DNA from 3 places in the Clostridiisalibacter paucivorans DSM 22131 genome. Region 3 is predicted to be linked to each of the others. Evidence: a T-box and tRNA genes for the amino acid it is inferred to sense, from the RefSeq annotation. Region 3 holds a T-box; the other regions hold tRNA genes.
The links. A T-box is a leader RNA that pairs with one kind of tRNA and senses whether it is charged. The one in region 3 lies ahead of leuS (leucine--tRNA ligase), so its partner is inferred to be a tRNA-Leu.

Region 1 (13,239 bases), on a different contig from region 3:
CTTTATACCTGCCCTATTAGCTGCAAGTACCTTTTCTTTTACTCCTCCTATGGGTAAAACTCTGCCCCTCAACGTTATTTCTCCAGTCATTGCCAATGCACTATCTATAGGGATATTGGTAAGGGCTGATATAACTGCTGTAGCCATAGTTATCCCTGCCGATGGTCCATCTTTAGGTATTGCTCCCTCTGGCACATGTATGTGTATATCTTGTTTCTCATGGAAATCATCATTTATATTTAAATCCTTCGCTTTAGATCTTATATAACTTATTCCTGTCATTGCAGATTCCTTCATCACATCTCCCAGTTTCCCTGTGAGCTGTAATTTGCCTTTTCCACCCATTGGAGTAACCTCTATAGACAATGTTTCTCCTCCAACTGCTGTCCATGCAAGACCAGTCGCTATACCTATCTGATTTTCTTTAGCTGCCATTTCATATCTATATTTAGGTATGCCCAAGTATTTATCTAGATTTCCACTATTTATCCTTACAGTCTTTACTTTATCTTCTACAATTCTTTTTGCAGACTTTCTAAATACAGTGGCAATACTCCTCTCTAGACTCCTAACACCTGCTTCCCTGGTATAGTTATTTATTATATCTCTCAATGCATTTTCTGATATATTTATGTTTTTCTCCTTTAAACCATGTTCCTTAAGCTGTTTAGTTACCAAATATCCCTTAGCTATCTCCAATTTTTCTTCCTCTGTATAACCAGATACTCGAATTATCTCCATCCTATCTAATAATGGTCTCGGAATAGTATTGATTGTATTTGCTGTAGTTATAAACATAACCTTGGACAAATCAAAGGGTACCTCTAAGAAATGGTCTGTAAATGTACTATTTTGTTCGGGGTCCAATACTTCCAATAAAGCTGAAGCTGGATCTCCTCTAAAATCACTATTAATTTTATCTATTTCATCAAATAAAAATACAGGATTTTTGGACTTCACCTTTTTTATAGAAGATATTATTCTCCCTGGTATAGCTCCTACATATGTCCTTCTATGTCCCCTTATCTCTGCTTCATCTCTTACTCCACCTAAAGACATTCGTACGAATTTTCTATTTATTGATCTCGCTATTGATTTAGCTATTGATGTTTTACCTACACCAGGAGGACCAACTAAGCATAATATAGGACCCTTCATATCCTTAGCCAATTTTCTTATAGCTAGATATTCTAGAATTCTTTCCTTTACATCCTTAAGTCCATAATGGTCTTTGTCTAATATTTCTCTAGATTTTTTTATATCTACTCTATCCTTAGTCTGTTTATCCCAAGGTAACTCTATAATCCATTCTACATAATTTCTAATTACAGCAGTTTCTGCCGATGCAGGAGACAACCTTCTAAGCCTATTTACTTCCTTTAATGCCTTTTCCTTTACTTCATCAGGCATTTTAATTTTATTGATTTTTTCTTCGTATTCTAAGACCTCTTCTTCTAAGCTTTCCCCTTCTCCTAGTTCTTTCTGTATAGCTTTTAACTGCTCTTTAAGATAATATTCCTTTTGAACTTTATTTATCTGTTTCTTTACTCTATTAGATATCTTATCTTCTATTTGTAATACTTCTATTTCCTCTTCAAGTATTATATGCAATACCTCTAACCTTTTATATGGATCAAATGCCTCTAATATCTTTTGTTTATTATCTGGCTTTAAATGTATATACGAAGAAATAACATCTGCCAATCTTCCAGGTTCTTTGATCTCATCTACAGTAACTATTACATCGGGAGAAATTTTATTGCCTAAACTTACATATTCTTCAAATCTCTCTACCACTAATCTCATCATTGCCTTTATTTCTTTATTGGATTCATCTATTTCATAGATTACTTCCTCTATTTCTGACTCAAAGTATGGTTCTTCCTTTAATATCTCCGTTATTCTTCCCCTATTTATACCTTCTACTAAAACTCTTATGGTATCTCCCGGTAATTTTAACATTTGCTTTATTTTACAAACTGTTCCCACTTTATAAAAATCTTCAGGGGTAGGAATATCCACCTTTGCTTCTTTTTGTGCCGTCAAAAATATCAAAGAATCATTTACCATGGCCTCTTCCAATGCATTTATAGATTTATCCCGTCCAACATCAAAATGGACTACCATATAAGGAAATACAGACAATCCCCTCAACGGTATCAATGGTATTTCTCGTTTTTCACTTTTTATCTTATAGCTATCCACACTATCAACTCCTTCAAATAGCAAAACTATTATTCTCTTTTAATTTAAAATATATTTATAAATATTTTACCCATGCTACTACAATGTTACCCAAACAAATATAAATAGTCAATATATAAAAAAATGTCCACACCAATGTGGACATTTTTTTAAGAAGCTGACTCTTCTTCACCTTTCTTTCCCTTTTTCTTTCTTTTTTCAGAAAGAACTAAAGTAGGTTCAGATTTCTTAAGGATGGTATCCTTTGTTATAACACATTTCTCTATATCAGATCTATGGGGTATTTCATACATTATATCCAACATTATTTCTTCAAGTATGCCCCTCAATCCTCTGGCTCCAGTTTTTCTTTCTATTGCCCTTTGTGCTACTATCTTTAGTGCTTGGTCTTCGAATTCTAATTCTACTCCATCCATCATGAACAGTTCCTTATATTGCTTAACCAATGCATTTTTAGGTTTAGTCAATATGTCTATAAGGGCTTCTTCATCTAATTGATCAAGAGACACCATGACTGGTAATCTTCCTGCAAATTCAGGGATGAGACCATATTTCAATAAATCTTCAGGCTGTATATGCTTTAATATTTCGCCTATATCCTTCGCTTCTTTACTTCTTATGTCTGCCCCGAATCCCATAGACATTTTACCTATTCTATTTTGAATAATATTTTCTACACCATCAAAAGCTCCACCAACTATAAATAATACATTACTAGTATCTATCTGAATAAACTCTTGATGGGGATGTTTTCTGCCTCCTTGAGGTGGTACACTGGCTACAGTTCCTTCAAGTATTTTTAACAATGCCTGTTGAACACCTTCACCACTGACATCTCTTGTTATTGATGGATTATCTGATTTCCTTGCTATTTTATCTATCTCATCAATATATATTATCCCCTTTTCTGCCCTTTCTATATCATAATCTGCTGCCTGAATAAGTTTTAAGAGTATGTTTTCTACATCCTCTCCAACATATCCCGCTTCAGTTAATGATGTTGCATCAGCTATTGCAAATGGTACATTTAATATCTTAGCCAATGTTTGGGCTAATAATGTCTTACCTGAACCTGTGGGTCCAAGCATAATTATATTACTCTTCTGTAATTCAACATCTGAAGAAGAAGTTTTCTTGTTTATTCTTTTGTAATGATTATAAACTGCAACTGCTAATGCCCTTTTTGCCCTATCTTGCTTAATGACATATTGATTAAGAATCTCATTTATTTCCATGGGTTTTGGCAGTTCTTTCATCTCCACATCCACAGCTTCATCGAATTCTTCATCAATTATCTCTTGGCATAAATTAATGCATTCATCACATATATATACATTAGGTCCAGCTATAAGCCTTCTAACCTGATCCTGTGATTTGCCACAAAAAGAACATTTGAGTTGCTTATCGTCAAATCTTGACATTAAGACACCTCTCTCAAAATTATTTCCTAGAAGTTATCACTTCATCTATTATACCATACTTTTTAGCTTCTTCTGCTGACATAAAGAAATCTCTATCGGTATCTTTTTCAACTTTTTCTAGTGGTTGGCCTGTTCTATCACTTATTATTTCATTTAATTTATCTCGCATCTTCAATATTCTTTCAGCATGTATTCTTATATCTTCTGCCTGACCTCTAGTTCCTCCCAATGGTTGATGTATCATTATTTCTGAATTTGGAAGGGCGAATCTCTTACCTTTAGCGCCAGCAGTAAGTAAAAATGCTCCCATACTAGCACACATACCTACACATATAGTAGATACATCAGGCTTTATATATTGCATAGTATCATATATTGAAAAACCCGCTGTTATTGATCCACCTGGACTATTTATATATATTTGAATGTCCTTATCTGGATCTTGAGCCTCCAAAAATAACAACTGAGCAACCACTAAACTTGCTGTGGTATCGTTGATTTCGTCACTTAAGAAAATTATCCTATCTTTTAAAAGTCTAGAATAAATATCATAAGATCTTTCTCCCCTATTAGTTTGTTCCACAACAACAGGTACTAAAGCCATATCTATCCCTCCATGTTAATTTTTTGCAAATTAAACCGACGATAGTATATTGATTAAACAAGCTTTGCATTATCTACAAGCATATCTACCGTCTTGCTTTTAATTATACCCATTTTGATGTATTCTAAATCTTCATCTCTCATATTTTTCTTAAATTTATCTAAGTCTTGGTCATATTGTTTAGCTAATTTAGCCAACTCTTTTTCTACTTCTTCTTCTGTTACTTCGATTTCTTCTGCTTTAGATATAGCTTCTAAAACTAAATCTGTTTTAACAAAATTTTCTGCAGTAGGTTTTATTTGTTCTCTAAGGTCTTCTATTTTTGTATTTGTTAATGAGAGATATTTTTCCATATTAAGTCCTTGATAAAGTAGTCTATATTCGAAATTCTTTATTTCAGAATCTATTTGAGCTTCTATCATAGCTTCTGGGATATCTACTTCGACTCCCTCTAATACTTTTTCTATAACTTTACTTTGAGTTTCATTTTTTTCTTTCTGCTCTGCTTCATCTTCCATTTTTTTCTTTAGATCTGCTTTTAGTTCTTCTAATGTATCAAACTCACTTACATCTTTAGCAAATTCATCATCCAATGCTGGTAATTCTTTTTCTTTTACTTCATGAATTTTAACTTTAAATATTGCTTCCTTTCCAGCTAACTCTTCTGAATGATATTCTTCTGGGAATGTAACTTTTACATCTACATCATCTTCTACATTTTTACCTACTAATTGTTCTTCAAATCCAGGTATGAAGGTATTTGATCCTAATTCCAGTGTTTGATTCTCAGCTGTACCTCCTTCAAACTGTTCATCTCCCACATATCCTTCATAATCTATAACTACTGTATCTCCTTCTTTAGCAGCTCTATATTCAACAGCTATTAATCTGGAATTTCTCTCTTGCATATTTTTAAGCTCTGCTTCCACATCTTCCTCTGTTACATTATACTCTACTTTTTCTGCTTCTATTCCTTTATACTCTCCTAGTTTAACCTCTGGCTTTACTGTTATATCTACTTTAAATACAACTGGTTTATCCTTTTCAAGTTCTTCTATATCTATCTCAGGTCTATCTACAGGTTTTAAATCATGTTCTTCTATTGCTTTATCATATGCATCAGGTAATACAAAATTAACTGCATCTTCATAAAAAACTTCTACCCCATATCTAGATTCAATTATTTTTCTTGGAGTTTTACCCTTTCTAAATCCAGGAATATTAAATCTACCCCTGTTTTTTAAATATGATTTTTGTATAGCCTTTTCGAATGTTTCTGAACTTACCTCAATTTTTAATGTTACATTATTATTTTCTTTTTTTACGATTGTTGAACTCAACTTCGTTCCTCCTCATCCAATTTAATTTATGTATTTTTAAAATACTAAATGTTTGTCCAGTCAATATATTCTAATCAATTAACCATTATATTATATCATAAATAATTTGCCTATCCAATATAGTCATTTTTTAAGATTACTTATTCTAATTCAATTATGAGATACATATTAAAAAAACCAATGGACAAACCATTGGTTTTTTTATGTCTATGGTGCGGGAGAGAGGACTCGAACCCCCACGCCAATGGCACTAGATCCTAAGTCTAGCGCGTCTGCCAATTCCGCCACTCCCGCATTATTTACTGATACCGACAAAAGATATTATACAAAGTTTATTAACTTATGTCAAGGATTTTTTTAACTTTTTTTGCGGGAGTGTAGATTAAAATTAATCTACTTTAAACCTTTTTATATCTTCCAATAGTTTTTCAAATGATTTTTTTGTATTTTCAGCATGTCTATTCAATGACTCCATAGTTGCTAGTTGCTCCTCTACAGAAGCAGAAACCTCTTGAGTTCCAGCAGAGTTTTCCTCAGTTATTGCTGAAATATTATTTATGGCCTCAACAATCGTATCTTTTCCTTCTTCTATTTCATGGGCGTACTTGGTCACATTTTCCATGTTTCCAACTAAATCTGAAAGTGAATTAGATATATGATTAAATATTTCATTAGTATCATTGAGCCATTTTTCTTGTTCCTCCTGCATTTCTTTTACAGTCTCTGTGGCCATTACAGCATTTTTAGAACTGTCTTGAATATTGTGTATCCTCTCTCTTATATCATTTGTAGCTTGAGAGACTTCAACAGCTAACTTTCTTATCTCATCAGCTACTACTGCAAATCCCTTACCTGCCTCTCCTGCTCTAGCAGCCTCAATAGATGCATTTAATGCCAATAGATTCGTTTGCTCGGCTATATCATCAATCAATTGAGTAATAGATTCAGCATTGTGAGCATATTCATTTACATCATCTATAGTAGTATCCACAACTTTTATGCTATTTGCTATGTCTAGCGTTTTGGTGCTCAATTTTTTTATTATTTCAATGCCGTTATCACCTATCTTATTGCTTTCCTGAGCAATGTCAAACGTTCCCTCTATTAGTCTACCTATTCTCTCTATTCCATTTCCTAATTCAGTAGTCTTTTGGGCTATTTCCTCAGCATCTTTAGCCTGGTCAGATATACTATTCGCCATCTGGTCCATGGCTTCTGCTATCTCATTGGCAGCTCTATCACTTTGTACTGATATTTCTGACAATGCTTTTGTTTCTTCGTTAGCAACAATCCCTGACTCTTTAGCACTATTTATTAAACTTTTGATATTTACTACCATATTGTTATAACTCTTAAATAATACTCCAAACTCGTCTCCCCGTTCTTTTTTCCACACATTGGTCAAATCACCCTGCTCTGCTTTATGCATAAGCAGTATCATTTCTTTTATAGGGTTATTTATACCTCTAGTAATTAGTATTATCAATATTATAGATATAATTATTATAATTGCTATGGAAATTATATCTGTTCTATATATTGAATTATATTCTTTAAGTATTTGAGCTTTAGGTATATTGGTTATATAGCCCCACACAGTGTCCATATCATTAAAATTAATAGGCTGATAGACAACTAAATCTTCTTCCTTTTCTCCAGCTAATTCAGTAAAAAAACTCCCTTTATTATATTTACTTAAATTATCCATTATTTCATCATTGATTATTCCTTCATCCATTAGAGACTGGAATGTAGGGTTTTCATTTACATTACTACATATTACTGTTCCCTCTTTAGAGACTATTGTAGATGATCCTTTTAAATTCTTTATACTTTCAATCTCTTCTATTCTATTACTCAAATAATCCAACCCTATGTCTGCTGTTACTACTCCTAAAAAGTTTTCTTTGCTGTCCAATACAGGATAGGATATAGTAGTCATCAACACATCCACTCCATTTACTGGATATATGTACGGCTCTGTCAATATGGGTTTTTTAGTCCTTTTAGGTACTAGATACCAATCTCCTGCACCCTCCACATCATATTCTACCAATACATCTACCCCTATCTGGCCATCATCACCCCTATAGGCATATGGTAGAAATCTTCCATTTTTATCACTTCCCAGTGACTTTAGTCCTGCATATGATGAATCATCTTGGTCAAAACTATTCACTTCCCATCCAGAACCATGGGCTATAATATTTTTATTCTTTTCTAAACTATTTTTTAAAAGCATTATAACCGATTGCCTATCTAATTTATTGTTTTCTGTAAGCAGTCCTATATGCTGTGCAAGGCCTTCCACTGTACGCTGTACCACTTCTATTTCCTTTTCCAATCTCAATGCTTCCCCTTTAGATATTTCTTCTACCTCTTTTTGGGTTTTGTTTAAACTAACATTTTTTAGTTCCGAAAGAATGTCCATCTCTAGATAAACAGACACACCTAAGATTACAAATGACAATAATGCTATCTTCATCCAAACCTTAAAGCCATTTTTTCTAGACATTTTTGTCCCCCCATTTTTTGTATATAATTTACTATTATTCTAAAAAACTCTTTATTATTTATTTATACCCATTTAACATTGTTTTACATTATAAAAATAGACGGAGAATCTTTTTCCCATATTGTCAATAACATACAATTATGATAGAGGTATAAAATAAATATTTAATAAAATTTGTGTCCATATGAAAAAGTTAGTAGTTAAATGGTTAGTAATAAGTAGTTTAATGATGAAATCCATAAGATTTCAACCATCAACTACTAACCACTAACTAATAGCTACTAACTTCTTTCTTATCTTTTAACTCTTAGCTTTATAATGCTTCCCAATTTGCTGGATATACAACATATACAAATCTTGCATGTTGGGGACAACTAAATTTTATTGCTGTATCTTTAGGTATAAAGATTATATCCCCCTTATTTCCTACTATTTTTCTATCTCCTATAACTATCTCCAATGTTCCATCTATTATATAGTCAACCTCGTCATATTTTAATGTCCAATCAAATGTGGATTCTTCCATCTCCATTACTCCACACCCTAACCTAGGACTCTCCTCTAGATTCAATACATCCTTCAGATATACCTTATCTCCTTCTTTTCCTGTATCAAATTTTTCTGGTTTTACTGTACTTGTCTTTATAACTGCAACTCCACTTTTGTCAGTTTCCTTTTTAAAATCATTATTTGCATCCAACTGTTCTTTTAATACCCTTCTAACAATTTCTTCCACTATCTTAGTATCTATATCTACCATAATCTATACCCCCATTACTCTTCAGCTTTGGCTGTCTTACCAAGGGTCTTATTGGCAATTAACATGGCCACCATAACAGCTGTAATACCTGAAACAAGTTTTCCAACAACCATAGGGAATATCATATCTCTTGCAACTCCTGCAGTAAATCCTAAATGATCACCAAATACAAATGCTGCACTTACTGCAAAGGCCACATTCAAAATTTTTCCTCTATCATCCATATCCTTCATCAATTGAAACATAGGTATATTATTTGCCAATGTAGCTACCATACCAGCTGCTGCCACATCTCCCATACCTAAAACTTTACCCATACTAAGCAATGGCTTTTTAAATACTTTAGTTATAAAGTGAACCATAGGAAATGCTCCTGCTAACATCAATGCAATAGATCCAACTATCTCTATACCATCCCAAACTGGTGCCATTCCCGGTATTATAACTATTCCTGTAAGGGTTTCTACAATTATAGCTGCCGTTCCTGCAGTTATAACTATAACCACTCCCTTACCGAATACAGTAAATCCCTTTATCATCTTATTGGGCATTTTCCAAAGCCCCAGTGCTATAAGCAAAGATACTATAATTATAGGTACTAAATTGCTCAGTATCATAGATATTTCAAATCCTGCTGCAATTCCTCCAGCTAAACATCCAATAGGTATAGTTATTATACCTGCTAATATACCTGTAGCTAAAAATTTATGATCTCTTTTTTCAATTATCCCTAATGCTACCGGTATTGTAAATACTATTGTAGGTCCCATCATACCTCCAAGGATAAGTCCTGCAAAAAGTCCTGCTTCCTTAGTTTGGGCCATTTCCATAGCCAAGGGATATCCTCCCATATCATTGGCTAAAAGTGTTGTAGCAAACATCGCCGGATCTGCTCCCAATGCACTATATATAGGAGATACCACTGGAGTAAGTATTTTAGCAAGTACTGGTGCCAATGATACAACCCCTACCATAGCTATAGCCAAAGAACCCATTGCCATAAAACCTTCGTCAAACTGTTCACCTAGACCAAATTTATTTCCTATTATCTTGTCTATTGCACCTAATACCATAAAAACTACCATTATATATACAATAATTTCATTAATACTCATTTATTCTCCCCCTTTATCATCGAAATAAGGATTTCAATGCTACTCTCCACTCTACCTATTCAGTTTTAACCTTGGGTAAAATACATTCTACTTCTTCATGTGGTCTTGGAATTACATGTACTGATACCAATTGACCAACTCTATCGGCGGCGGCTGCTCCTGCATCTGTTGATGCCTTTACTGCACCTACATCCCCTCTAACCATCACAGTTACATATCCTCCTCCTATTTGCTCCTTACCTATTAATGTGACATTTGCTGCCTTTACCATAGCATCTGCTGCCTCAATAGATCCTATTAAACCTCTAGTTTCTACCATTCCCAACGCATTTTTAACAGCCATAATATTTGCCTCCTTTATTTTTTATTAATCCTATTTAAAGTCTCATTACACAGCTCATTAAGTCTTACCTCATCACTAATACCATAATCTTCTTTTAACATCTTCAATATATCCTTTTTAACAATCTCAGGGTCAAAACAGTAGTCACAATCTTTCTCCTCTGGTTTTTCTCCATATACTATTGTTAGGCCCATATTTCTAATTATGTCCTTAGCACCGGGAGTTAGTATCATATCCTTACCAATATATATTTTTTCATCACCCTTAGATACATATTGATTTATATTCTTTTTAGTAAGCAATACCTTTCCCATATTATCCCTCCCATCTATAACAATTTTTCAAATAATTCTTTTCTAGGAGATGGGATAACCACCTTACTTATAAGCATACCATTGTCTTTACCTATCATACTTCCCGCTTCGACGGCCTCCTTTACAGCACTTACATCTCCACTCAATGTAACAAAAGACTTTCCTCCTATAGCAAAACCTAATCTTATTTCTATAAGATTTATCAATGCAGCCTTTGCTGCCGCATCAGCTGCTACTATTGATGTAGCTACACTGAAAAATTCCATTGCTCCTATGGCATTTACTTCCCCTATTTGTGTAGCACCATTTATAGCATTAATCAATTGAGGATGTATACTGGGTAGAATCAACTCATCTACTACATATTGTCTTCCTACTTCTTTTCCTGCCTCTACAGAGGATTTTACCGCTCCTACATCCCCCGAAATAAGCACTATATATTTCCCAGGACATATGGAGTTTGAAAGTATTAATTCTACTTCGGCAGCCTTTATCATAGCATCAGCTGTTTCTATCCCCTTAGCTATACTATTTAGTTCCAGAAGTCCTATGGTCCTTATCATAAAATCACCCCATTATCTTCCCTTTGAATAATTACCTTATCTGATACCTCCAACACCTTTCCATCTATGGTTGCATGTACATTTGCCCCCATATCATTTCTTTCTACCTTTCCTATAAGTTGACCCTTAGATACATTATCTCCAACTTTTACTACGGCACTGGCAGGTTTTCCTATATGTTGACTCAATGGTATGGTAACTTCTTTAGGAAACAATTCCTTTATATCATCTATATTTTGATTATAATATTTAAGTATATCTAATCTTGCCATAAGCCTTGTTGTAGGAATCTTCCTATATTCAATCATATCTCTGCTCTCAATATCTGTACTACCCTTTTCTGGTCTTATACCTTTCTTTCTCAGCTCTCCTTTAACATATACATTTACTAATCTAGGTGAAAGTCCCATAGGACAAGAATACAACTCACATATTCCACACTCACAACATATCAACGCTTCCTTCATTATCTCTTCATCCTGCTCCGACATACCTATATTCCTCATAACTTTATGTGGTCTCAATTTGTGACCTATGAGATATCTATGACATAAATCGGTACAATATCTACATTGGATACACGCCGATCTAGTTTCATTTATTATAGTCTGAAGAGGTTTCCTCTTCCTTTGTACTATATAATGATCTTTAGGCAATATTATCAAAGAACCATCAGTCTTTTTGATGTGATTTTTATGGGTTTCATTATCATCTATTATAGTCCCCATCATAGGGCCACCTATTATGACAGCATATTCATTGAGATCAGTGCCACCTGCTGCATCTATACACTCTTTAACCGATATACCTACTGGTACCTTAAGCATTGTAGGATTATTTACTTCTCCCACTACAGTTATGCACTTATCTACAACAGGATTATCCTTCATTGCTTCACCAATATTGACTATAGTCCCTACATTGGTAACTACTGCACCCACATCCAATGGTATCCCTGCCTCAGGAATAGACCGACCTGTTACTTCATATACCATCATCTGCTCATCTCCTGCTGGATAGTAATTACCTAGATAGAATAATTCCACATTTGAATTTAATCTTTTAATTATGTCCTTCAGACTATTTATTTCCTCTGTATATTTTTCTTTAAGGGCTATAATAAGATGTTTAGCCTCTACAAACTCTCCTACCTCTTCTACAGTCTTTATTATTTCTTCCCCTCTATTCATCATGATATATTTATCTGTATTTAATAGAGGTTCACATTCAGCTGCATTTATAATAAGGTATTCTACTTTGCAATCTAATTTTACATGGGTAGGAAATCCTGCACCTCCCGCTCCCACAACTCCCGCTTCATATATTTTCTGTAATAAATCCATGTTCTACCAACACCTCTTTTCCCATTTAATCTTCCTCTACATCAACTACATCAATTATTCCAACTATTATTGCATCAATGGGAATGTCTTTTCTTCCTAAGGCCATTCTAGCCGAACTACCATTTACTATTAATACCGTTTCTCCTATTCCTGCTCCAATGGTATCAGCTGCTACCACAGTAGGAAGGTCTTTACCCGAAGAATAATCTAAAGGTTTTACAACTAAAAACTTTAGTCCATTTAAAGCCTCATCTTTTCTTGTAGCCCATATATTTCCAACTACCTTTCCAACTATCATAAATACCTTCCTCCTCGTTTAAATTTATTTGGTAAAGATACCAATGCCATTGGTCCTTATATAGTCTTTTGCCAAAGGAGTTATTATAGTGGCTTTATTTGTTACAACCTCTGTATATCCTCCTTGGTGAATCTGTCTTATTAGAGATTCCGTCACTATTTTTTCTTTAATTACATATTGGTTATTTTTATCAACATTTTCATCAACAGACTCTTTTGCCCTCATATTATCAGCAAACAATCCTGATATCTCTTTTTCATTTACAAAATTTATTCCAAAGGTTTCAAGCCTTTCTTCATAAGATTTCATCATATTATAAAATGGTATATTGGAACTGTCCTTATATTTGTGATATTTGATGCCTTCATTTAACACATACACCCTTTTGCCTTGTAATATAAAGTCTATTATAATGGAA
Region 2 (13,239 bases), on a different contig from region 3:
TTATAAAATATTATACATTCTAATAGCAAGTATTAAAAAATCACCTATATAATTAGCCTATATTGAACAAAAATGATATTAGTAATATAATTATATGGACAGTATATAAAAACTCTTTAAAAAGCTTTTGTAGATTTCTGAAGATTTGACCATATAGAAATAAAGAGTTTATTTACATAAAAAAATCCATAATCTCAAAACACGCATCTTCAACGGTTTTAACGATTATGGATTAGTATTTGGTGCCGAAGGTGGGACTCGAACCCACACGGTATTGCTACCACTGGATTTTGAGTCCAGCGCGTCTGCCAATTCCACCACTTCGGCTTGTCAACCACAAGAATAATAATAACATAATATATATATATAAGTCAAGTATAAATTTAAAAAATATTATGGAACTTTCTATTAAAACAGTTCGTCTAATTGTATAATGGAGCCAGGAGGTGAAAGTCTATGAATGATAGAGAACATATATTGATAAAAAAGAGTATAAAAGGGGATATTGATGCTTTTGAAAAATTGATAGAAAAACATGAGAAAAGGGCTTATAATATAGCTTTGAAAATGTTAAAAAATCCAGATGATGCAATGGATGTATCTCAAGAAGCATTAATTAAAGTATATAGATATATTAAAGGTTTTAATGAAAAATCAAGTTTTTCTACATGGTTATATAGAATAGTAGTGAATACATGTATAGATTATTTAAGAAAAAACAAGGAAAGACATTATTCTTTAGATAACCCTATTAATACTTCGGAAGGAGAAATAAAGAGGGAAGTTGCTGATGATACAAGTAGTCCCGAAAAAGAATTAGAAAAAACATTAAATAAAGAATTGATACATAGTTCTATAAATAAACTAGAAGATATTCATAAAACAGTTATAATTTTAAGGGATATTGAAGGTTTTAGCTATGAAGAAATAGCAAAAATATTAGATTGTTCCCTTGGAACTGTAAAATCAAGAATTAAAAGAGGAAGGGACAACCTAAAACAAATTATAGTTAAAGAGATGGAACATTATGATGAAACTGTCGTCTAATGATATAAGAAAGGAGGAATAATATGGACTGTAAAGATTTTGAAAAAAAAGTTTCCTTATATATAGATGGTTATATAGATGATATAGAAAAGAAAGAATTTGAACTTCATATAATGGAATGTGATAAGTGCAAAAAATCTTATAAAAAAACAATCGAAATTCTTAAGACATTGAGACAATATCCTGAAGAAGATTTACCTAAAAATTTTAAGGAAAGTCTTCATAAAAAATTAGCAAAAGAAAGTACAAAATCAAATAAAAAGCAGAGATTTGGAAATTGGAAAATAATAGCCTCCATAGCTGCTATAATTATATTTGTTGTTTCTATCCCTACTTTAATACAATTAAACCCAAAAGATATTTATGATAAGTCAATTACTGAGCAATCTATTGAAATGAATGAGAATTCCAGCATACAAGAACAAGGAACAAAAAATGCTGCTTTTAGAGCAGACAATGTTGAAGGAATTAAGCCATCTACAAAATCTGGATCAACGGATAAAAAAGTGAATAGAAAAATAATACAAAATGGAAGAATTCAAATAAATATAGATGATTACGAAGAAGTGGTAAATGGATTGAAACAATATATTAATGAGAATAAAGGGTATATAGAAAATTTGGAAACCATGTATCATAGTTATGACAGAGCAGATAAAGATAATTCTTTAAAATATGGGAATCTAATCATTAGAGTACCGGAAAACACATTTGATAAAATCTTCTCATATTTAAGAAATTTAGGAGAGGTTATGGATGAAAACATTTCTAGGAATGATATTACTAAGGAATATTATGATACTAAAAGTAGGATTGAAAATTTAAAAATTCAAGAAGAACGTTTAAGAGATATAATGAAAAGTGCTAGTAAGGTTGAGGATATACTAAAGATAGAAAATGAACTAAGAAGGACTAGAGAAGAAATAGATATTAATATAGGAACGGTACAAAATTGGGATAGTTTAGTTAATATGTCTACTATTACAGTAGAAATTAGAGAAGTTAAAGACTTAAAAAAATCAATAACTCCCATAGATAATAACATATTTAAAAGGTCTAGAGATGGTTTTATTGAAACTTTAAATATTGTTATAGGTAATTTAGAGAGTGGGTTTATTTATATAGTGTCTATATTACCTATATTGGTTTTAATTTTAATAGGTATTCTAATAGTATTATTAATAATAAAAAAATATAGAAAAAGGAGAGATTAAAAAAATGTTCAATAGAAAGACATTTATATTATCAATAGTTTTATTACTGGTATTAACTGTAGGTTATCTCATAGGAGGTATTAGTTTAAATAATAATGAAGTTTTGGCTTCAACAGAGGCTGATATGGGTAATACAATAACAGTAAGCGGAGAAGGAACTATAAAAGTAGACCCTGATATTGCATTTTTAAATATTGGAGTAGAGACGGAGAATAAAGATAGTCAAAAGGCACAAGAAGAAAATATGAATAAGATGAATAAAATTATTGAAGAATTAAAAAAACAAGGAATTGATGAAAAGAATATTAAGACAGTGACATATGATATAATAACAAAAAGAAATTATAATAAAGATGATGGAACTAATGAAATTTATGGGTACATTGTAAGAAATATTGTAGAGGTTAAGATAAATGATATAGATAAAGTAGGTAAAATTATAGATGCAGTTTCAAATATAGGTTCTAATTACATTAGAAATATAAGGTTTGGTATAGAAAAAGAAGAAGATTATTATATAGATGCACTGCAACTGGCCATAAAAAATGCTGAAGAAAAAGCTAAAGCCATGGGACAGACTATTGGAGTAGAAGTTAATAAACCTTATAAGGTGATAGAAGATTCAAGAATGAATTATTCAGTAAGAAATTATGCTATGGATACTGTAATGAAAGTAAAAGAAAATACTCCAGTATCTAGTGGTCAGTTAGAGATAAACGCATCTGTAAATATTATATATAAATACTAAACTATTATGAAATAATTTAGATAGTTTGTGGTAAAGATAGTTATCTTGTATTTTTTCCAACAACAAATGTATTTTTAATCTAAAAGCGACTATTTGTCGCTTTTTCTTATTTATATTTATATGTTTACTGATAAATCCTTTTAATATATACTAAATAGGAAGGTAATACTTAAGATAAGTATTATGTATAAGGAAATTAAAAGGAGCTGGTATCTTGGATAAAGAAAAGTTATTATTGATAGATGGAAATAGTTTATTACATAGAGCATTTCATGCATTACCTCCTTTAAAAACTAATGATGGAGTGTATACCAATGGTGTATATGGATTTTTAACAATGCTATATAAAATTTTAGAGGAACATGAACCAGATTATATTGCGGTGGCATTTGATAAAAAATCCCCTACTTTTAGGCATAAAGAGTATGATAACTATAAAGCAGGCAGAAAAGAAACTCCAAACCAATTAAAAAGTCAATTCCCGATATTAAAAGAAATATTAGACAAGATGAATATATGTAGAATAGAAATCGATGGATATGAGGCAGATGATATTGTAGGTACATTGGCTAAGTTCGGAGAAAAAAAGGATTTTAATGTAATAGCTTTTACTGGAGACAAAGATTATCTACAGTTAATTAGTGATAGTACAAAAGTTGCTATAACAAAAAAAGGAATTTCAAATATAGAGATATATGACAATAAGAAGATGATAGAGAGGTATGGTTTGGATTCAAAGCAATTTATAGACTTAAAGGGACTTATGGGAGATAAGTCCGATAATATACCTGGTATCCCTGGAATAGGAGAAAAAACTGGAATAAAGCTTTTAAAACAATATAAATCTATTGATGGTATATATCAAAATATTGATAATATATCTGGAAAGATGAAAGAAAGACTTATAGAAAATAGACAGCAAGCTATAATGAGTAAAAGGTTAGTGACTATTATAACTAATATTCCAATAGATATTAGTATTGATAGCCTAAAAAAAGAAGATCCTGATTCATTGGGGTTATATGAAATATATAGAAGGTTAGAGTTTAATAGTCTTTTAGATAAGATAGATATAAATGAAAAAGAAAAAGACAGATTCATATTAAAGACAGATTTTAATATAATATATGACAAAGAAGAACTATACGATGTATTAGACCAAGTTATAGATAATGGAAAATTTATTTTTAAATTTGTAGTAGATGGAAATGACTACTTGAATGATCCCATATTAGGAGTAGCTATTAAGTGTAATGAAAGCGTATCGTATTATATGGAGTTTAAGGATAATAGAGATTTATTTTTCAAAGATAAAAGAGTTATAGATATTTTTCAAGATGAAAGAATAAAAAAAGAAGGACATAATCTTAAAGAAGATATAATAGTATTATTTAAAAATGATATAGAGATTAATGGTATATACTTTGATACAGTAGTAGGGCAATATTTAATAAATCCTTCTCAAAACAATTATGATATAAAACATATTTGTACAGAATATTTAAATCTAGAATTAAAGAGCAAAGAAGATATATTGGGTAAAGGTAAGAAAAGTAAAACATGGTCTGATTTAGACATTGATAAAAGAGGTGAATTTTTTTGCAATATAGTTGATACTGTATACAGAGTAGAAACAGAGATGTTGAAAAAAATAAGTGATTATGAAATGACAGAGTTATTTTTTGACGTGGAAATACCATTAATTGAAGTATTAGCTAATATGGAATATACTGGCTTCAAGGTAGATAGTAATAAACTTAAAGAATTAGGGAAAGAATTTGATGAAAAAATAGATGGCTTGAAGAAAAATATATACGAATTATCTGGTGAAGAGTTTAATATTAATTCACCAAAACAATTAGGGGTTATACTATTTGAAAAATTGGAGCTTCCTATAATTAAGAAAACTAAGACAGGATATTCTACAAGTGCTGAAGTTTTAGATAAATTAAAAGACAAACACCCAATAATAGAAAAAATATTAGAATATAGACAAATAGTTAAATTAAAAACTACGTATGTGGATGGATTACTGTCTTTAATTAATAATAGTGATAATAGAGTACACTCAAGTTTTAACCAAACTATAACTACCACAGGTAGAATAAGCAGTACCGAACCTAATTTACAGAATATACCTATAAAGACAGAGGAAGGACGAAAAATTAGGAAAGTTTTTATAGCAGAAGATGATGACTTTGTCCTTGTTGATGCTGATTATTCTCAGATAGAATTAAGGGTTTTAGGTCATATATCTAAAGATAGTAAATTGATGGAAGCCTTTTTTAAGAGTGAAGATATACATACGAAAACTGCTTCAGAAGTTTTTGGTGTTTCTAAAGATGAGGTTACATCTCTAATGAGAAGTAGAGCTAAAGCAGTTAATTTTGGAATAATATATGGGATAAGTGATTTTGGATTATCTAGGGACTTGAAAATACCTAGAAAAGAGTCAAAACTTTATATAGATAATTACCTTAAGAACTACAAAAAAGTTAAGGAATACATGGAAGATATAGTTAAAGAAGGAAGAGAAAAAGGGTTTGTTAAAACTATATTAAATAGAAGAAGATTTTTACCAGAGATTAAGTCTAAAAATTTTAATGTAAGATCTTTTGGTGAGCGAATGGCTATGAACACACCTATTCAAGGAAGTGCAGCAGACATAATAAAAATAGCCATGGTAAATGTTTATAAACAACTTAAGTGTAAAAATATGAAATCAAAATTAATTCTTCAAGTCCATGATGAATTAATCATAGAGGCTAGTAAAGGTGAAGTAGAAGAAGTAAAGAATCTTTTAAAAAATTTGATGGAAAATGCAGTTGAGTTGGAAGTACCATTAAAAGTGGATATGAAGACAGGTGATAGTTGGTATGAAACAAAGTAATGCTATTATAGGCATCACAGGAGGAATTGCTACAGGTAAAAGTACTGTGACAAAGATTCTTTTGGATAAAGGTTTTACTGTGATAGATGCTGATAAAATTGCTAAAAAAGTTGTGGAGATTGGTGAACCATGTTATGTTGATATAGTAGATGTTTTTGGCAAAAAAATATTAAATGAATATTTGGAGATAGATAGAAAGAAGTTAGGGGATATTATATTTAAAGATGAAGAAGCTAGAAAGAAGTTAAATAGGATAGTACATCCAAAAGTATTTGACGAGATAAAAAAACATATAAATCTTAATGAGTTAAAAAACAAAATAATATTTTTAGATATACCTCTTTTAATTGAATCTATTAAAGAAATGGGACAAAATGATATATATGCTGATGAAATATGGCTTATATATGTGGAGTTAGATACCCAAATAGATAGACTTATGAATAGAGACAAAATAAGCAAAGATGAAGCACTAATGAAAATAAATGCCCAAATGTCTTTGGAAGAAAAGAAACAATATGCAGATAGAATTATATACAACGATGGAACAATAGAAGAACTAAAGATTAAAATTTCAAAAATAATAGATGAAGTAGAATTTAAATTAGTATAAAGGCGGAGGGGTGTTTATTTGGGAATCTATGTATTTAGGGTTAAAAGACTAATAACTATTTTATTGATCATAATATTGTTTTTTTTGTTAATATTATTTTATAAAGATATAGGTAGGATATTGTTTCCAATAAAATATAGAGGTTATATTGATGAATATGCGTATAAATACAGTATAGATCCATTGCTTGTAGCTTCCATAATAAAAACTGAAAGTGGATATGATAAAGACGCACTATCATCAAAGGGGGCTATGGGTCTTATGCAGATTCTACCAAGTACAGGGAAGTGGGCTGCTGAAAATTTAAAATTAGAGAATTTTAATGAAGAAAAATTATACAATCCTGAGACTAATATTATGATTGGATGTTGGTATATAAATAATTTAAACAATCAGTTTGACGATGAATTGAGATTAGTACTTGCTGCTTATAACGGTGGAAGCGGTAATGTATCTAAGTGGTTAAAAAACGAAAAGTATAGTAATGATGGAAAGGAATTAAATAAAATTCCTTTTAAAGAAACAGAAGATTATATAGAAAAGGTACTTAAAACATATAAATTATATAAAATTTTTTATAGATAATATAAATTTTGCATAAAAAATTTGTTATAATAGAGTAGAATGTCATAAACTATTGGAATATACAAATACTTTTATTAATTACTAACATTGAAAGGATGAAAATGATGAAAGATATAAGAAACTTAAAAGATGTAGAAAAATGTGAAATAGACTCTGAGAATAGGCTGTTGTATTCAGCTACTCATGAGGATATACTCAATGGATTGACAACAGATATATATTTTCTTAGAACACAGGATATTTTAGATTATATGGGAATTTCTGAAAAAATTGTTACAGCGGAAATATTTGCAAGGAAAAAGGGTATTTTTGTAGGTATTGAAGAAGTAAAAAACATTTTAAAAGATAAAAATATTGAGATGTGGGCATTAGAAGAAGGAGAAGAATTTGGACCTAAAGATACTTTGGTAAGAATAAAGGGTCCTTATAAAGAATTTGGCATATATGAATCAGTGATATTAGGTTGCCTTGCTAGTCCTAGTGGATGGGCTACAGCATCTAAAGAAATTAAAGAAGCATGTGGAGATAAAAATTTTGTTTGTTTTGGTACTAGACATTTACATCCAGCTGTAGCACCTGTAATGGAGAGAGCAGCAAGAATAGGTGGAGCAAGTGCAGTAAGCAATATATTGACTGCAAAATTAATTGATGAAGAGCCATCGGGTACATTACCTCATGCATCATTTTTATTAGCAGGAGATACTTTAGAGGTTGCTAAAGCTTATGATGAGATAATGCCTCCAGAACATAAGCGTATAGTTCTTGTAGATACATTTAAAGATGAAATTGAAGAATCCTTGAGGCTAGCTAAAGAGCTAGGTAAGAATTTATATGGGATTAGATTGGATACACCTAGTGAAAGGGGAGGAGTTACTGTAGAATTAGTAAAAGAGCTCAGGGCTAGACTAGATTTAGCTGGATATCCATGGGTTAAAATATTTGTATCAGGGGGACTAAAACCTGAGAAAATAAGTCAATTGTCAGAGGCAGGAGCAGATGCATTTGGTGTTGGCAGCTATATCTCGGGAGCACCAGGTATAGATATGACTATGGATATAAAAGAAGTAGAGGGCGAACCTATAGCAAAACGAGGAAGGGTACCAGGCATTATTGAAAACCCTAAATTAAAAAAGATGATTTAATACAACTTAGGAGGAATAAATTTGAGATTTGGTAGAAGTTCTTTAGGGATTATAATACTGATAGCATTCATGATTTTAATAGGATGTAATAATGAGAATATTATAGATAATGATAGTAGTAATGAAACTGAAACGGATGTAGTAGAATATGAACCTACTTATGGAGGAGAATTGGTATTACCTATAACGCATGTAGATACATTAAACCCTTTATTGACAAGGGATAAACAGTTGTATTACTTTAACAACTTGATATATGAAGGACTTTTTGCATTAGATAAGAATGGAGATATAAAAAATGTGCTGGTAGATACTTATACTTTATCTGAGGATGGTAGAACCATACAAATAGTTTTAAAAAATGATGTGCAATGGCATGATGGAAAAGCTTTAACATCTTCAGATGTGAAATTTACTATAGATACTTTAAGATATGGAGCTGTAAATGCATTATATGGAGAAATATTATCCGATGTATATAGACCTTCTAGACTCGGTGATTTGTCTCATATTATAAGTACTAGAACAAATGGAGAAAAGAGCATATCGATAGAATTTGATAAGTCATATAGTAATGCCTTGGAAAGCTTAATATTTCCAATAATACCTAGACATGGTTTTGAAGGATTGAGTGATAGGAATGCATATAAAGCAGCATCTAATAAAGACTATGATTTTAAACCTATAGGAACAGGACCTTATAAGGTTGAGAATTATGAAAAATTAAAACGCATTGAACTGGTTGCTAATGAAACTTGGTGGGGAGATAAACCTTATATTAGTAAAATAATTGGACAGATAATACCAGATAAGGAAGCTACAATTACCTCTTTTGAATCTGGAATTATAGATGTCACTACAATATTAGATATTGATTGGGAAAAATATAATGAAAATAAAAACATAGATATATATGAGTATATAAGTTCCAATTATGAGTTTATAGGATTTAATTTTAATAGAAATATATTTAAGGATGAAGGTGGAAAAGCTATTAGAAAAGCTATTGCTTATGCTATAGACAGAAATGCTATAATACAGAATGTATATTTAGGTCATGCTACCACGATAGATGTACCTATATGGCCCAATTCTTGGTTGATATCTGAAGAAGGAAATACTTATGGATATAATCTAACAAAGGCTAAAAACATATTGAAAGAAGCGGGTTGGAAAGATGATGACAAAGATGGAATATTAGAAGATGATAAGGGTAATAAATTAAGTATTTCTCTATTGACCAATGGTTACAACACATTAAGAAGAGAAAGTGCTGATATAATAAAAGAGAATTTAAAAGAAATAGGTATAGATATAAAACTTAAATATAATTCTAAAGAAGGTGCAATAACAGAGGAAGATTTGGCTTTAGATTGGGAAAGTACTAAAGATATGTTATATAAAGGAGATTATGACATGGCATTATTAGGTTGGGAAATGTCTCCTATACCAGATATATCTTTTGCATTTCATTCATCACAGATAAGAAGTGGAAGTAATTTTATAGGATACAAAGATAGTAAGATGGATCAGTCTCTCATAGCGGCATTTAATGCTAAAAATAGAGAGGAAAAAAAGCAGAAATATAAATTGTTACAGCAAAATATTATAGAAGATTTACCATATATGAGTTTGTTTTTCAAGAATAATGCATTGTTGATTAATAATAAGGTAAAAGGAGAAATTGAACCATTACCATTTAATATTTATAACAATATCAATAAATGGTATATACCTGAAGAAAATCAATCTAAGGATATAGAATAAATTGACTTGACACAGTATGTTTTTAGGGTTATACTATATCAGTGACTTTAAAAATATACGCGGGTGTGCTGGAATAGGCAGACAGGCACGGTTGAGGGCCGTGTGTCGTATGGCGTATGGGTTCAAATCCCATCACCCGCACCAAAAAGACTACCCAAATTGGGTAGTCTTTTTATTTTAATTAGATTTTTTCAATAATAAGAATGAATATTAAAATATCTTGACTTTGTTTTAAAATTAACATACAATCTACTTAAATATAAAAAACTAAATGTAAAAGGAGGAATTTAAATGAAGAAATTTAGAACTTTATTAGTTTTAGTACTTTCTATTGCCATGTTATTGACTGCATTTGGATGTCAAAGCAATGAACCTACATCATCTGATGAAGGTGAAGAGTCCAGTACCACATTTAATGCAGGTACATATATGGGTGAAGCCCAAGGTCACAATGGTACTCTTAAGGTAGAAGTGGTACTTAGCGAAGATAAGATAGAAGAAGTGAATGTTGTTGAACATAGTGAAACTCCTCAAATTAGCGATGTTCCCTTAAATCAGATACCTGAAACTATAGTGAAAAATCAAAGTTTGGCAGTTGATACTATCTCTGGTGCAACAGTTACTAGTGATGCTGTATTGACAGCAGTAACTAAAGCATTGGAAGGTGCAGGAGTAGAGATTAGTGCTTTATCTCAGACAGTGTCCAATGAATCAACTGAGCCTAAAGAAATGATTTCTAAGTCCGCTGATGTAGTAGTAATAGGTGGAGGCGGTGCTGGACTTTCAGCTGCTGTTGCTGCAGGAGAAAATGGTGGTAAGGTAATTTTGATTGAAAAAATGCCTATGCTTGGAGGCAATACTATTAGATCAGGTGGTGCTTATAACTCAGCTGATCCTGAAAGACAAAAAGAGCAAGGAATTGAAGACTCTATTGATAAACATTTTAAGCAAACATATGAAGGTGGAGACAAGGCTGGAGATTCTAAATTAGTTAAAATAATGGTTGAGAATGGACTAGATGGTAAGCATTGGTTGGAATCCTATGGTATGGAATTTAGAAACGAAATAGGATCTGTTGTAGGTTCTTTATGGCCAAGGACTCATCAAGCTGTAAAGCCTGCTGGTACAGGATACATAGAAACTTTAGAGAAAGCAGCAAAAGAATATGGTGTTGAGATTATAACTAATGTTAAGGCTAAAGAGATAATAAAAGATGAATCAGGAAGAGTAATAGGTGTAAAAGCTGAAAATGTATTAGATAAAACACCTATGGAAATTATGGGAGAAAAGGGTGTTATACTGGCATCAGGAGGTTTTGCTGCCAATGTAGAAATGAGAACTAAATATGTACCAAGTTTAACGGCAGATAAACCAACAACTAATCATCCTGGGGCTACTGGAGATGGAATTGTAATGGCTGAAGATGTAGGCGCTCAATTAGTAGGTATGGAACATATTCAATTACTACCTATGGCGATTGAGTTGGTAGGACCTACCATTAATGTAGAAAATTCGATTTTTGTCAACAAAGAAGGAAAACGTTTTATAAATGAAGATAATCGTAGAGATAAATTATGCGAAGCAATCTTAGCTCAGACTGATGGTCAATATTATATGATTAATGACTCTCAAGTTATTACAGGTCCTAATAATGAGACAGGACAAAATATTGAAGAACTAATAGAAGAAGGTATTATTGTAAAAGCTGATACTATAGAAGATTTAGCACAAAAAATAAATATAGAGTCAAATGTATTAAAAGATACTGTAGATAAATTTAATAAGTCTGTAGATGAACAAAAGGATGAATTTGGACGTAAATTATGGAAAAATAAAGTTGAAAAGGCACCTTTTTATGCTACATTGAGATACCCTGCAGTGCATCATACTATGGGAGGAGTAAAAATCAATGAGAAAACCCAAGTGCTAGATGCTAATGATGAAATAATCCCAGGATTTTATGCAGCTGGTGAGATAACAGGAGGGATCCATGGAACTAATCGTTTAGGTGGAAATGCCTTGCTAGATATTGTAGTATTTGGACGAATTTCAGGCGAAAACATTATGAATCAGTAAAAATGAATACGGAGTAAATAAAAAGACTGGATCATTTTGTCCAGTCTTTTTATTTGTGACTATTTTAAAATGAAACTTTTTTAATAAAATAAAAAAGATATAATATATATATTAATATAAGTTATAATGCAATAAACAATGTTAATTAAGTTAATTGATATAATTATTAGTCATAGTATTGATAAAATGTTATAATATATATAATGGAAGTGTTAATATGGATAATAGATGGATACTGCATGTTGATATGGATGCCTTTTATGCATCCATAGAACAGAGAGATAGGCCTAATCTAAAAAATAAGCCAGTTATAGTAGGGGGCAATCCATACTCTAGAGGAGTGGTGTGTGCGGCATCTTATGAGGCTAGAAAGTTCGGAATTCGTTCTGCTATGCCATCAAAAAAAGCTAAGGCTTTATGTCCTAAGGCAGTATTTGTACCTGTAAATAAAAATAAATATAAAAAAGTTTCACAAAAGTTACATGATATATTTTATAATTATAGCAATAAGATTGAACCTATATCTTTAGATGAGGCCTTTTTAGATGTGTCAGGTAAAAATCCTTTGGAAATAGCGAAAAAAATAAAGGAAGATATAAATAACAAGTTATATCTTACAGCTTCTGTTGGCATATCCTATAATAAATTTTTAGCCAAACTGGCTTCAGACATGAAAAAACCAGATGGGTTAACCATAATACAAAAAAATGAAGCTATAGATATATTAAAGCCACTATCTATAAGAAAATTATGGGGGGTAGGTCCTAAGACGGAAAAAAAGTTAAAGAGATTAGGTATATATAGAATTGAAGACATCCAGAAATATGACAAAAAAACTTTGGTGAATTTATTTGGCAAAAGAGGAGAAGAATTAATTGATTTTGCAAATGGCATAGATAATAGGCCTGTGGAGAATCCAGAAGGAGCACAGTCTATAGGTGAAGAAAATACATTTTTAGAAGATACAAATGATATAAAGATACTTCATGAAAGAGTAGATAGATATGTAAAAGATGTAGTGACTAGAATTTTAAGAAAGAGATATAGAATAAAAACTGTGACGTTAAAAATAAAATATGAAGATTTTACTGTGGAAACCAGAAGTATAACATTAGACTACTCTACTGATGATTTTAATACAATAAATAGAACTGCCC
Region 3 (5,832 bases):
TTCTTCTTTAGTAGATTCAGTAGCTATATTTATAGTACCTCTAACTTTACCATTTATTTGAACAGCCATCTCTATAGTATCCTCTACTGTCTTATCCTCATCCCATTCTGGCCAAGATTGATCAGTAATTCTTCCGTCAGCTCCTATTTTAGACCAAAGTTCTTCAGTTATATGAGGTGCTACAGGATTTAAAAGTACTAAAAAGACTTCCATTTCCTTATTATTTATCTTTCCATTGCTATTAAAGTCATTTAAAAGAGTCATAAGGGCTGCTATTGCTGTATTGAATTTCATATTTTCATAGTCTTCACTAACCTTCTTTATAGTCTTATGCATGTTAACTTCAAGCTCTTTAGAGAATTCACTACCATCTTCTACAATGTCTACAAGTCTCCATACCCTGTCTAAAAATCTTCTACATCCCTTTACTCCATTTTGAGACCAAGGTACACTTTTTTCAAAATCTCCAATAAACATCTCATATAGACGCATTGTATCTGCACCAAATTCTTCTACTATTTCATCGGGATTTACTACATTGCCCCTGGATTTTGACATCTTTTCATTGTTTTCCCCAAGAATCATCCCATGAGATGTCCTCTTTTGATAAGGTTCTGGTGTAGGCACTACCCCATAATCATATAAGAATTTATGCCAAAATCTTGAATACAATAAATGTAATGTGGTATGTTCCATTCCACCATTATACCAATCTATGGGTAACCAATAGTTTAGATTTTCTTCACTGGCCAATGCTTCACTATTATTAGGATCTGTATACCTTAAGAAATACCATGATGAACCTGCCCATTGAGGCATGGTGTCTGTTTCTCTTTGGGCATGACCTCCACATTTAGAACAAGTAGTATTTACCCAATCAGTCATTTTTGCTAGTGGTGATTCTCCATTATCTGCAGGTTCATAACTATCTACTTCAGGCAATAATAACGGTAATTCTTCCTCAGGTACAGGTACCCATCCACATTTTTCACAATATACCAAAGGTATTGGCTCTCCCCAGTATCTCTGTCTAGAAAATACCCAATCTCTTAACTTATAATTTATCTTTCTCTTTCCCAATCCTTTTTCTGCAAGCCAGTCACTTATTTTCTTCTTAGCCTCTTCAACATTTAATCCATTTAAAAAATCTGAGTTTATTAAAACTCCATGCTCTATATCTGTATAAGCACCCTCTTCAATATTTCCACCTTCAACTACTTCCACTATAGGCAAGTCAAATTTCTTGGCAAATTCCCAGTCTCTAGTATCATGTCCTGGCACCGCCATGATTGCACCAGTTCCATAGGACATAAGTACATAATCAGATATAAATATGGGGATTTCTTTATTAGTAACAGGATTTATTGCACTTATACCTTCTATCACAACACCTGTCTTCTCCTTCACTAACTCAGAACGTTCAAATTCAGACTTTTTCTTGGCCTCTTCCCTATATTTCTCTATAGCATCAAAATTAGTGATTTTATCCCTAAACTTGTCGATCAACGGATGCTCTGGGGCAAATACCATATAAGTTGCACCAAATAATGTATCAGGGCGAGTAGTATATACTGTAACTGTATTTTCACCAGCTACTTTAAAGTCTACTTCCATCCCTTGAGATTTGCCTATCCAATTTTTTTGCTGTATCTTAACCCTATCTATATAGTCTACTAAATCTAAGTCCTTTATTAGTCTTTCTGCATACTCTGTAATCTTTAACATCCATTGGTTTTTTATCTTTCTCACAACTTCAGAGCCACATCGTTCACATTTGCCATTGACTACCTCTTCATTTGCAAGACCTACCTTACAATCAGTACACCAATTTATAGATGTCTCTTTCTTATATGCCAATCCCTTCTCAAATAATTTTAGAAAAATCCATTGGGTCCACTTATAATATTCTGGATCAGTAGTATTTACCTCTCTAGACCAATCAAATGAAAGCCCCAATGCCTTTAATTGAGATTTGAATTTGGCTATATTGTTTTCTGTCACTATTCTAGGATGAATTTTATTTTTTATAGCATAGTTTTCTGTAGGTAAACCAAAGGCATCCCATCCCATGGGAAATAATACATTGTATCCTTGCATTCTTCTTTTCCTCGCCACCACATCAAGTGCAGTATATGGTCTAGGGTGTCCTACATGGAGTCCCTTTCCCGATGGATATGGAAATTCTATAAGTGCATAATATTTTGGTCTGCTTTTGTCATCTGACGCATAAAAAGTACCATCTTTATCCCAATAATCTTGCCACTTTCTTTCAATCTCTTTATGATTGTAATTTAACATCTTTTCACATTCCTTTCTGTTTGTATAGTATTTAGATAAAATTAAAAAGACCTTCATCTCTTAAATATAGAGACGAAGGTCCGCGATACCACTCTATTTGATAGCCAAAATAAAGCTATCCCCTCAATTAGTTATAACGGATATTATCCGACTAGAGTTACTCTTTTCACCCTAATAGCTCTGGGACGAGTTCATCTTCATTAGTTGCTGTCTTTCACCATAACAACAGCTCTCTGAAAACAATTATGAAAACTACTACTTCCCTTCCATGCTTTAATTTATAGATTTGTTAGTATTGTACCAGATTATTTTTCAAAAATCAATTATAACTGAGCTTTATTTTCCTACTCTTTTACTGAAGTATATATTATCTAAACTTTGCTATTTTATATTTATATAATAACTTTCATAGTGTATAAATTATAAAGTTTAAAAGTGAGCCTGACCCCTATTCTATTTCCCATTTAATTTCTACATCATCATCAAGGCCTAGATACAACTTATAATAAGGATTATAATAAAGGTTATGATAAGGCATTACCCAACCGTATAATTCAAGTGGCAATTTAATTTGCTTCAGTTCTGTATAATCTTTTTGTTTGTATTTGTCACATATTGAAATATTTCTATCATAAACTTTACTATTAGTAAAATACCCATTAAATGTTGGATAATATACCGACTTTAGTCCTATGAATATTATTATTACAACACTAATCCATTTTATCCATGTTAATCTGTTAATCTTTTTTATTGTATTTATTTTTAATAAATACAATAAAAAAATTAATAAAACAATTAATAAAACAATTAATAAAAATTTGGATTTGTATATAATACTTAAACAAATTGCAATAGCATTAATACTAAAAATATTTTTATAATTTGAAAATACAGCACTAATAAATAAAACAAGCATAAAATTTAGAAATATTAAATTACGAGGACCATAAACAGGAGAAACTACCATCATAAACTGAGAACCGAATCCTAATATAAGACTTATCAATAGAATCAGTCTGTTTTTAATTAATTTATACATATATACAATATATGCTGAATAAAATAAAACTATTAAATAAATGATATCAATAAAAAAACACAACATTACTAATCTATTACTTGTCCCATTATAATTAAATACTATATCATTATTATTTATTACATATAACCATAAAAATATGGACATTATTCCTAACACTATAATAAATAGTACATTTTTTTTCTTTCTTGCTAAACAAATTTTGTAATATTCTATTAAGATTGTAATAGCACCAAGTATACTTGCTATAATATAGGGTTTAGTTACATTAGAAAAAAACACTGTAAAACTTTGCATTTTGATATTATAGATTATCAAATCAAATAACCCATTACCTGGAGAATTTTCCATTCCAGCTCTATAAAATAAAGATGGAGATGCAATGATTGAAACTAATCCTAATATAGAAGAAAAAAGACTATACCACAAAACTCTTTCAACCTTTGTCTTCTGTATATACTTTTTCTCTAGTATAATCATTAATGTCAATCCAAATGCCATCATACCGCCCTGTTCTACCGAAGCTGTAGAAAAAAATGCTATCAATGGTAAATACTTTGATATATTTTTTTTATGCACTACCTTTAAAATACTATACCAATAAAAGAATAATAGCAATAAAGGATAAATATAATTAAAAGAACCTGTTATCCAATAAATACTCTGCCTAGACATATTAGGATCAAAAAAAATAATCATAATTCCAAATATTACTATAGTAATTAATTTTTTGTTTTGATATTCTCCTTTTTCACCTATGCAAATCAGTTTTGAAGCTATAAAAGCCACTCCAGTTACCATTAAGGAATTAAATATTTGCCATATATAAATTGGAAAAGCTAAAAATATTGTTGCAAGTAAATGTACGATTACTCTTCCATTAGCCAAAAAATAATGTTCTATATTCCTCTCTATGAAATAATTAATACCCCTTCTTGTAAAACGCAAATAGAAAAAATCATCTCCATACAATCTTACATACATACTAACAAGTAATACACCTACAAAAATAAATAATATTAATATATTATGTAAAAACTTTCTCTTATTTTGTAAACTTTTTAGCATATTTATTCAGCCCTTCTTTCTTTGTATACAAAAAATCTAGACAAAAGATAGTTGAATATCAAAATTACAATACTTATAAATATTTTTGATAAAATTGGATCAATATGCACCAAGTCTATTAAAAAAAATACACCGCCTACTTCCATTAACATTGTAATGGCTCTAGCAAAGAAAAAACTCAATATTTCTGTAATAAGTTCTTTTATATTTTTACAATGACTTTTAAAAACAAATATCTTATTAGTAACATATGCAAACAAAATAGCTACTATTATTGATATTACATTAGCTATATTAGGATTAATATTCGAAACATACAGCAAAAAAAAGTAAGTGCCAAAACTAACTACTGTAGTAGCTCCTCCCACAATACAGTACCTTAACATCTGCATTGTATAATTTTCTTTTAACATATTTATCAGTATTTTCATTTTATAGCCTCTCAATTCTCTCTGAAATAATATACTGTGGTCTTTGCTTTACTTCATCATAGATTCTTGCAATATATATTCCAACAATACCAAGAGTAAACATTATCACTGATCCCGTTATTAAAATTAATAGAATTACTGTTGTAAACCCATCTATAGAAATGCCTGAGAAATAATTAAATAGAGTTTGAACACCTAAAATAATTGAAAACCCAAAAAATATTACACCAAAAAATATTGTTAAATAAAGTGGTTTGCTCGTATGCGATAAAATTGAACTCAATGCAAATTTTATCAACTTTGATATGGAAAAACTACTTTTACCATCTATACGATCGTTAACACGAAAATAATATTCTTTCCTAGTAAAACCAACCCAATCTACTACCCCTCTAAAAAAAATACTCTTTTCTTTAAATTTTTTTATATTTTGGGCTACACTTTTATCAATCAATTTGAAATCTGATGAATTTTTTAAATTTAATCCAGTTAATTGTCTGAGCAATCTATAAAAACTGTTAGCTAAAAATCTATATAATATAGACTCTCTTCCTCTACTTACTTTTATGCCATCTATAATATTGACACCCGTTTCATCCATCATTTTTAACATATTTTTGATTTCAGTTGGAGGATGCTGTAAATCAGCATCCATTATCAAATATCTATCTGATTGGATTATCTCTAACCCAGCTACTATTGCCAATTCCTTACCAAAATTTCTAGAAAATTTAATGCCATAGACCGTTTCTTCTTGTGATGCAATTTCATTGATTATTTTCCAAGATTTATCAACAGATCCATCGTCTACAAAAACATATTTGCACTTAATTTTATCCTTAGCTAATATTTCTTTTAACTTGTAAAAATTATCATAAATACATTGTTCTTCATTATAAACTGGTAAAACTATAGCTAGTCCCATTTAATATCACCCTATTACTATAATTTACTATATTATACACTTTATCTAAAAAATACTCAAAATTGTCT

Region 1: it encodes a tRNA-Leu, which carries the amino acid that the T-box ahead of leuS (leucine--tRNA ligase) is inferred to sense. The anticodon was not compared.
Region 2: it encodes a tRNA-Leu, which carries the amino acid that the T-box ahead of leuS (leucine--tRNA ligase) is inferred to sense. The anticodon was not compared.

The regions. Positions count from the first base shown of each region.
Region 1 covers NZ_JHVL01000006.1:34,129-47,367, reverse strand. The annotation lists gene lon (endopeptidase La) at 1-2,205, opposite strand, end outside; gene clpX (ATP-dependent Clp protease ATP-binding subunit ClpX) at 2,355-3,626, opposite strand; gene clpP (ATP-dependent Clp endopeptidase proteolytic subunit ClpP) at 3,646-4,230, opposite strand; gene tig (trigger factor) at 4,284-5,570, opposite strand; tRNA gene Q326_RS0104040 (tRNA-Leu) at 5,781-5,864, opposite strand; gene Q326_RS0104035 (methyl-accepting chemotaxis protein) at 5,959-8,085, opposite strand; gene Q326_RS0104030 (cupin domain-containing protein) at 8,399-8,845, opposite strand; gene eutH (ethanolamine utilization protein EutH) at 8,860-9,960, opposite strand; gene Q326_RS0104020 (BMC domain-containing protein) at 10,016-10,303, opposite strand; gene Q326_RS0104015 (hypothetical protein) at 10,318-10,617, opposite strand; gene Q326_RS0104010 (BMC domain-containing protein) at 10,632-11,180, opposite strand; gene Q326_RS0104005 (4Fe-4S dicluster domain-containing protein) at 11,177-12,523, opposite strand; gene Q326_RS0104000 (EutN/CcmL family microcompartment protein) at 12,549-12,821, opposite strand; gene Q326_RS0103995 (hypothetical protein) at 12,846-13,239, opposite strand, start outside.
Region 2 covers NZ_JHVL01000002.1:112,637-125,875, reverse strand. The annotation lists tRNA gene Q326_RS0101535 (tRNA-Leu) at 241-327, opposite strand; gene Q326_RS0101530 (sigma-70 family RNA polymerase sigma factor) at 457-1,047, shown strand; gene Q326_RS0101525 (DUF4349 domain-containing protein) at 1,071-2,261, shown strand; gene Q326_RS0101520 (SIMPL domain-containing protein) at 2,266-3,009, shown strand; gene polA (DNA polymerase I) at 3,224-5,899, shown strand; gene coaE (dephospho-CoA kinase) at 5,886-6,512, shown strand; gene Q326_RS0101505 (lytic transglycosylase domain-containing protein) at 6,531-7,097, shown strand; gene Q326_RS0101500 (nicotinate phosphoribosyltransferase) at 7,202-8,239, shown strand; gene Q326_RS0101495 (peptide ABC transporter substrate-binding protein) at 8,261-10,006, shown strand; tRNA gene Q326_RS0101490 (tRNA-Leu) at 10,066-10,150, shown strand; gene Q326_RS0101485 (flavocytochrome c) at 10,298-12,082, shown strand; gene dinB (DNA polymerase IV) at 12,300-13,239, shown strand, end outside.
Region 3 covers NZ_JHVL01000023.1:49,184-55,015, forward strand. The annotation lists gene leuS (leucine--tRNA ligase) at 1-2,298, opposite strand, end outside; T-box leader at 2,364-2,576, opposite strand; gene Q326_RS0108395 (DUF6056 family protein) at 2,747-4,408, opposite strand; gene Q326_RS0108400 (GtrA family protein) at 4,411-4,839, opposite strand; gene Q326_RS0108405 (glycosyltransferase family 2 protein) at 4,841-5,764, opposite strand.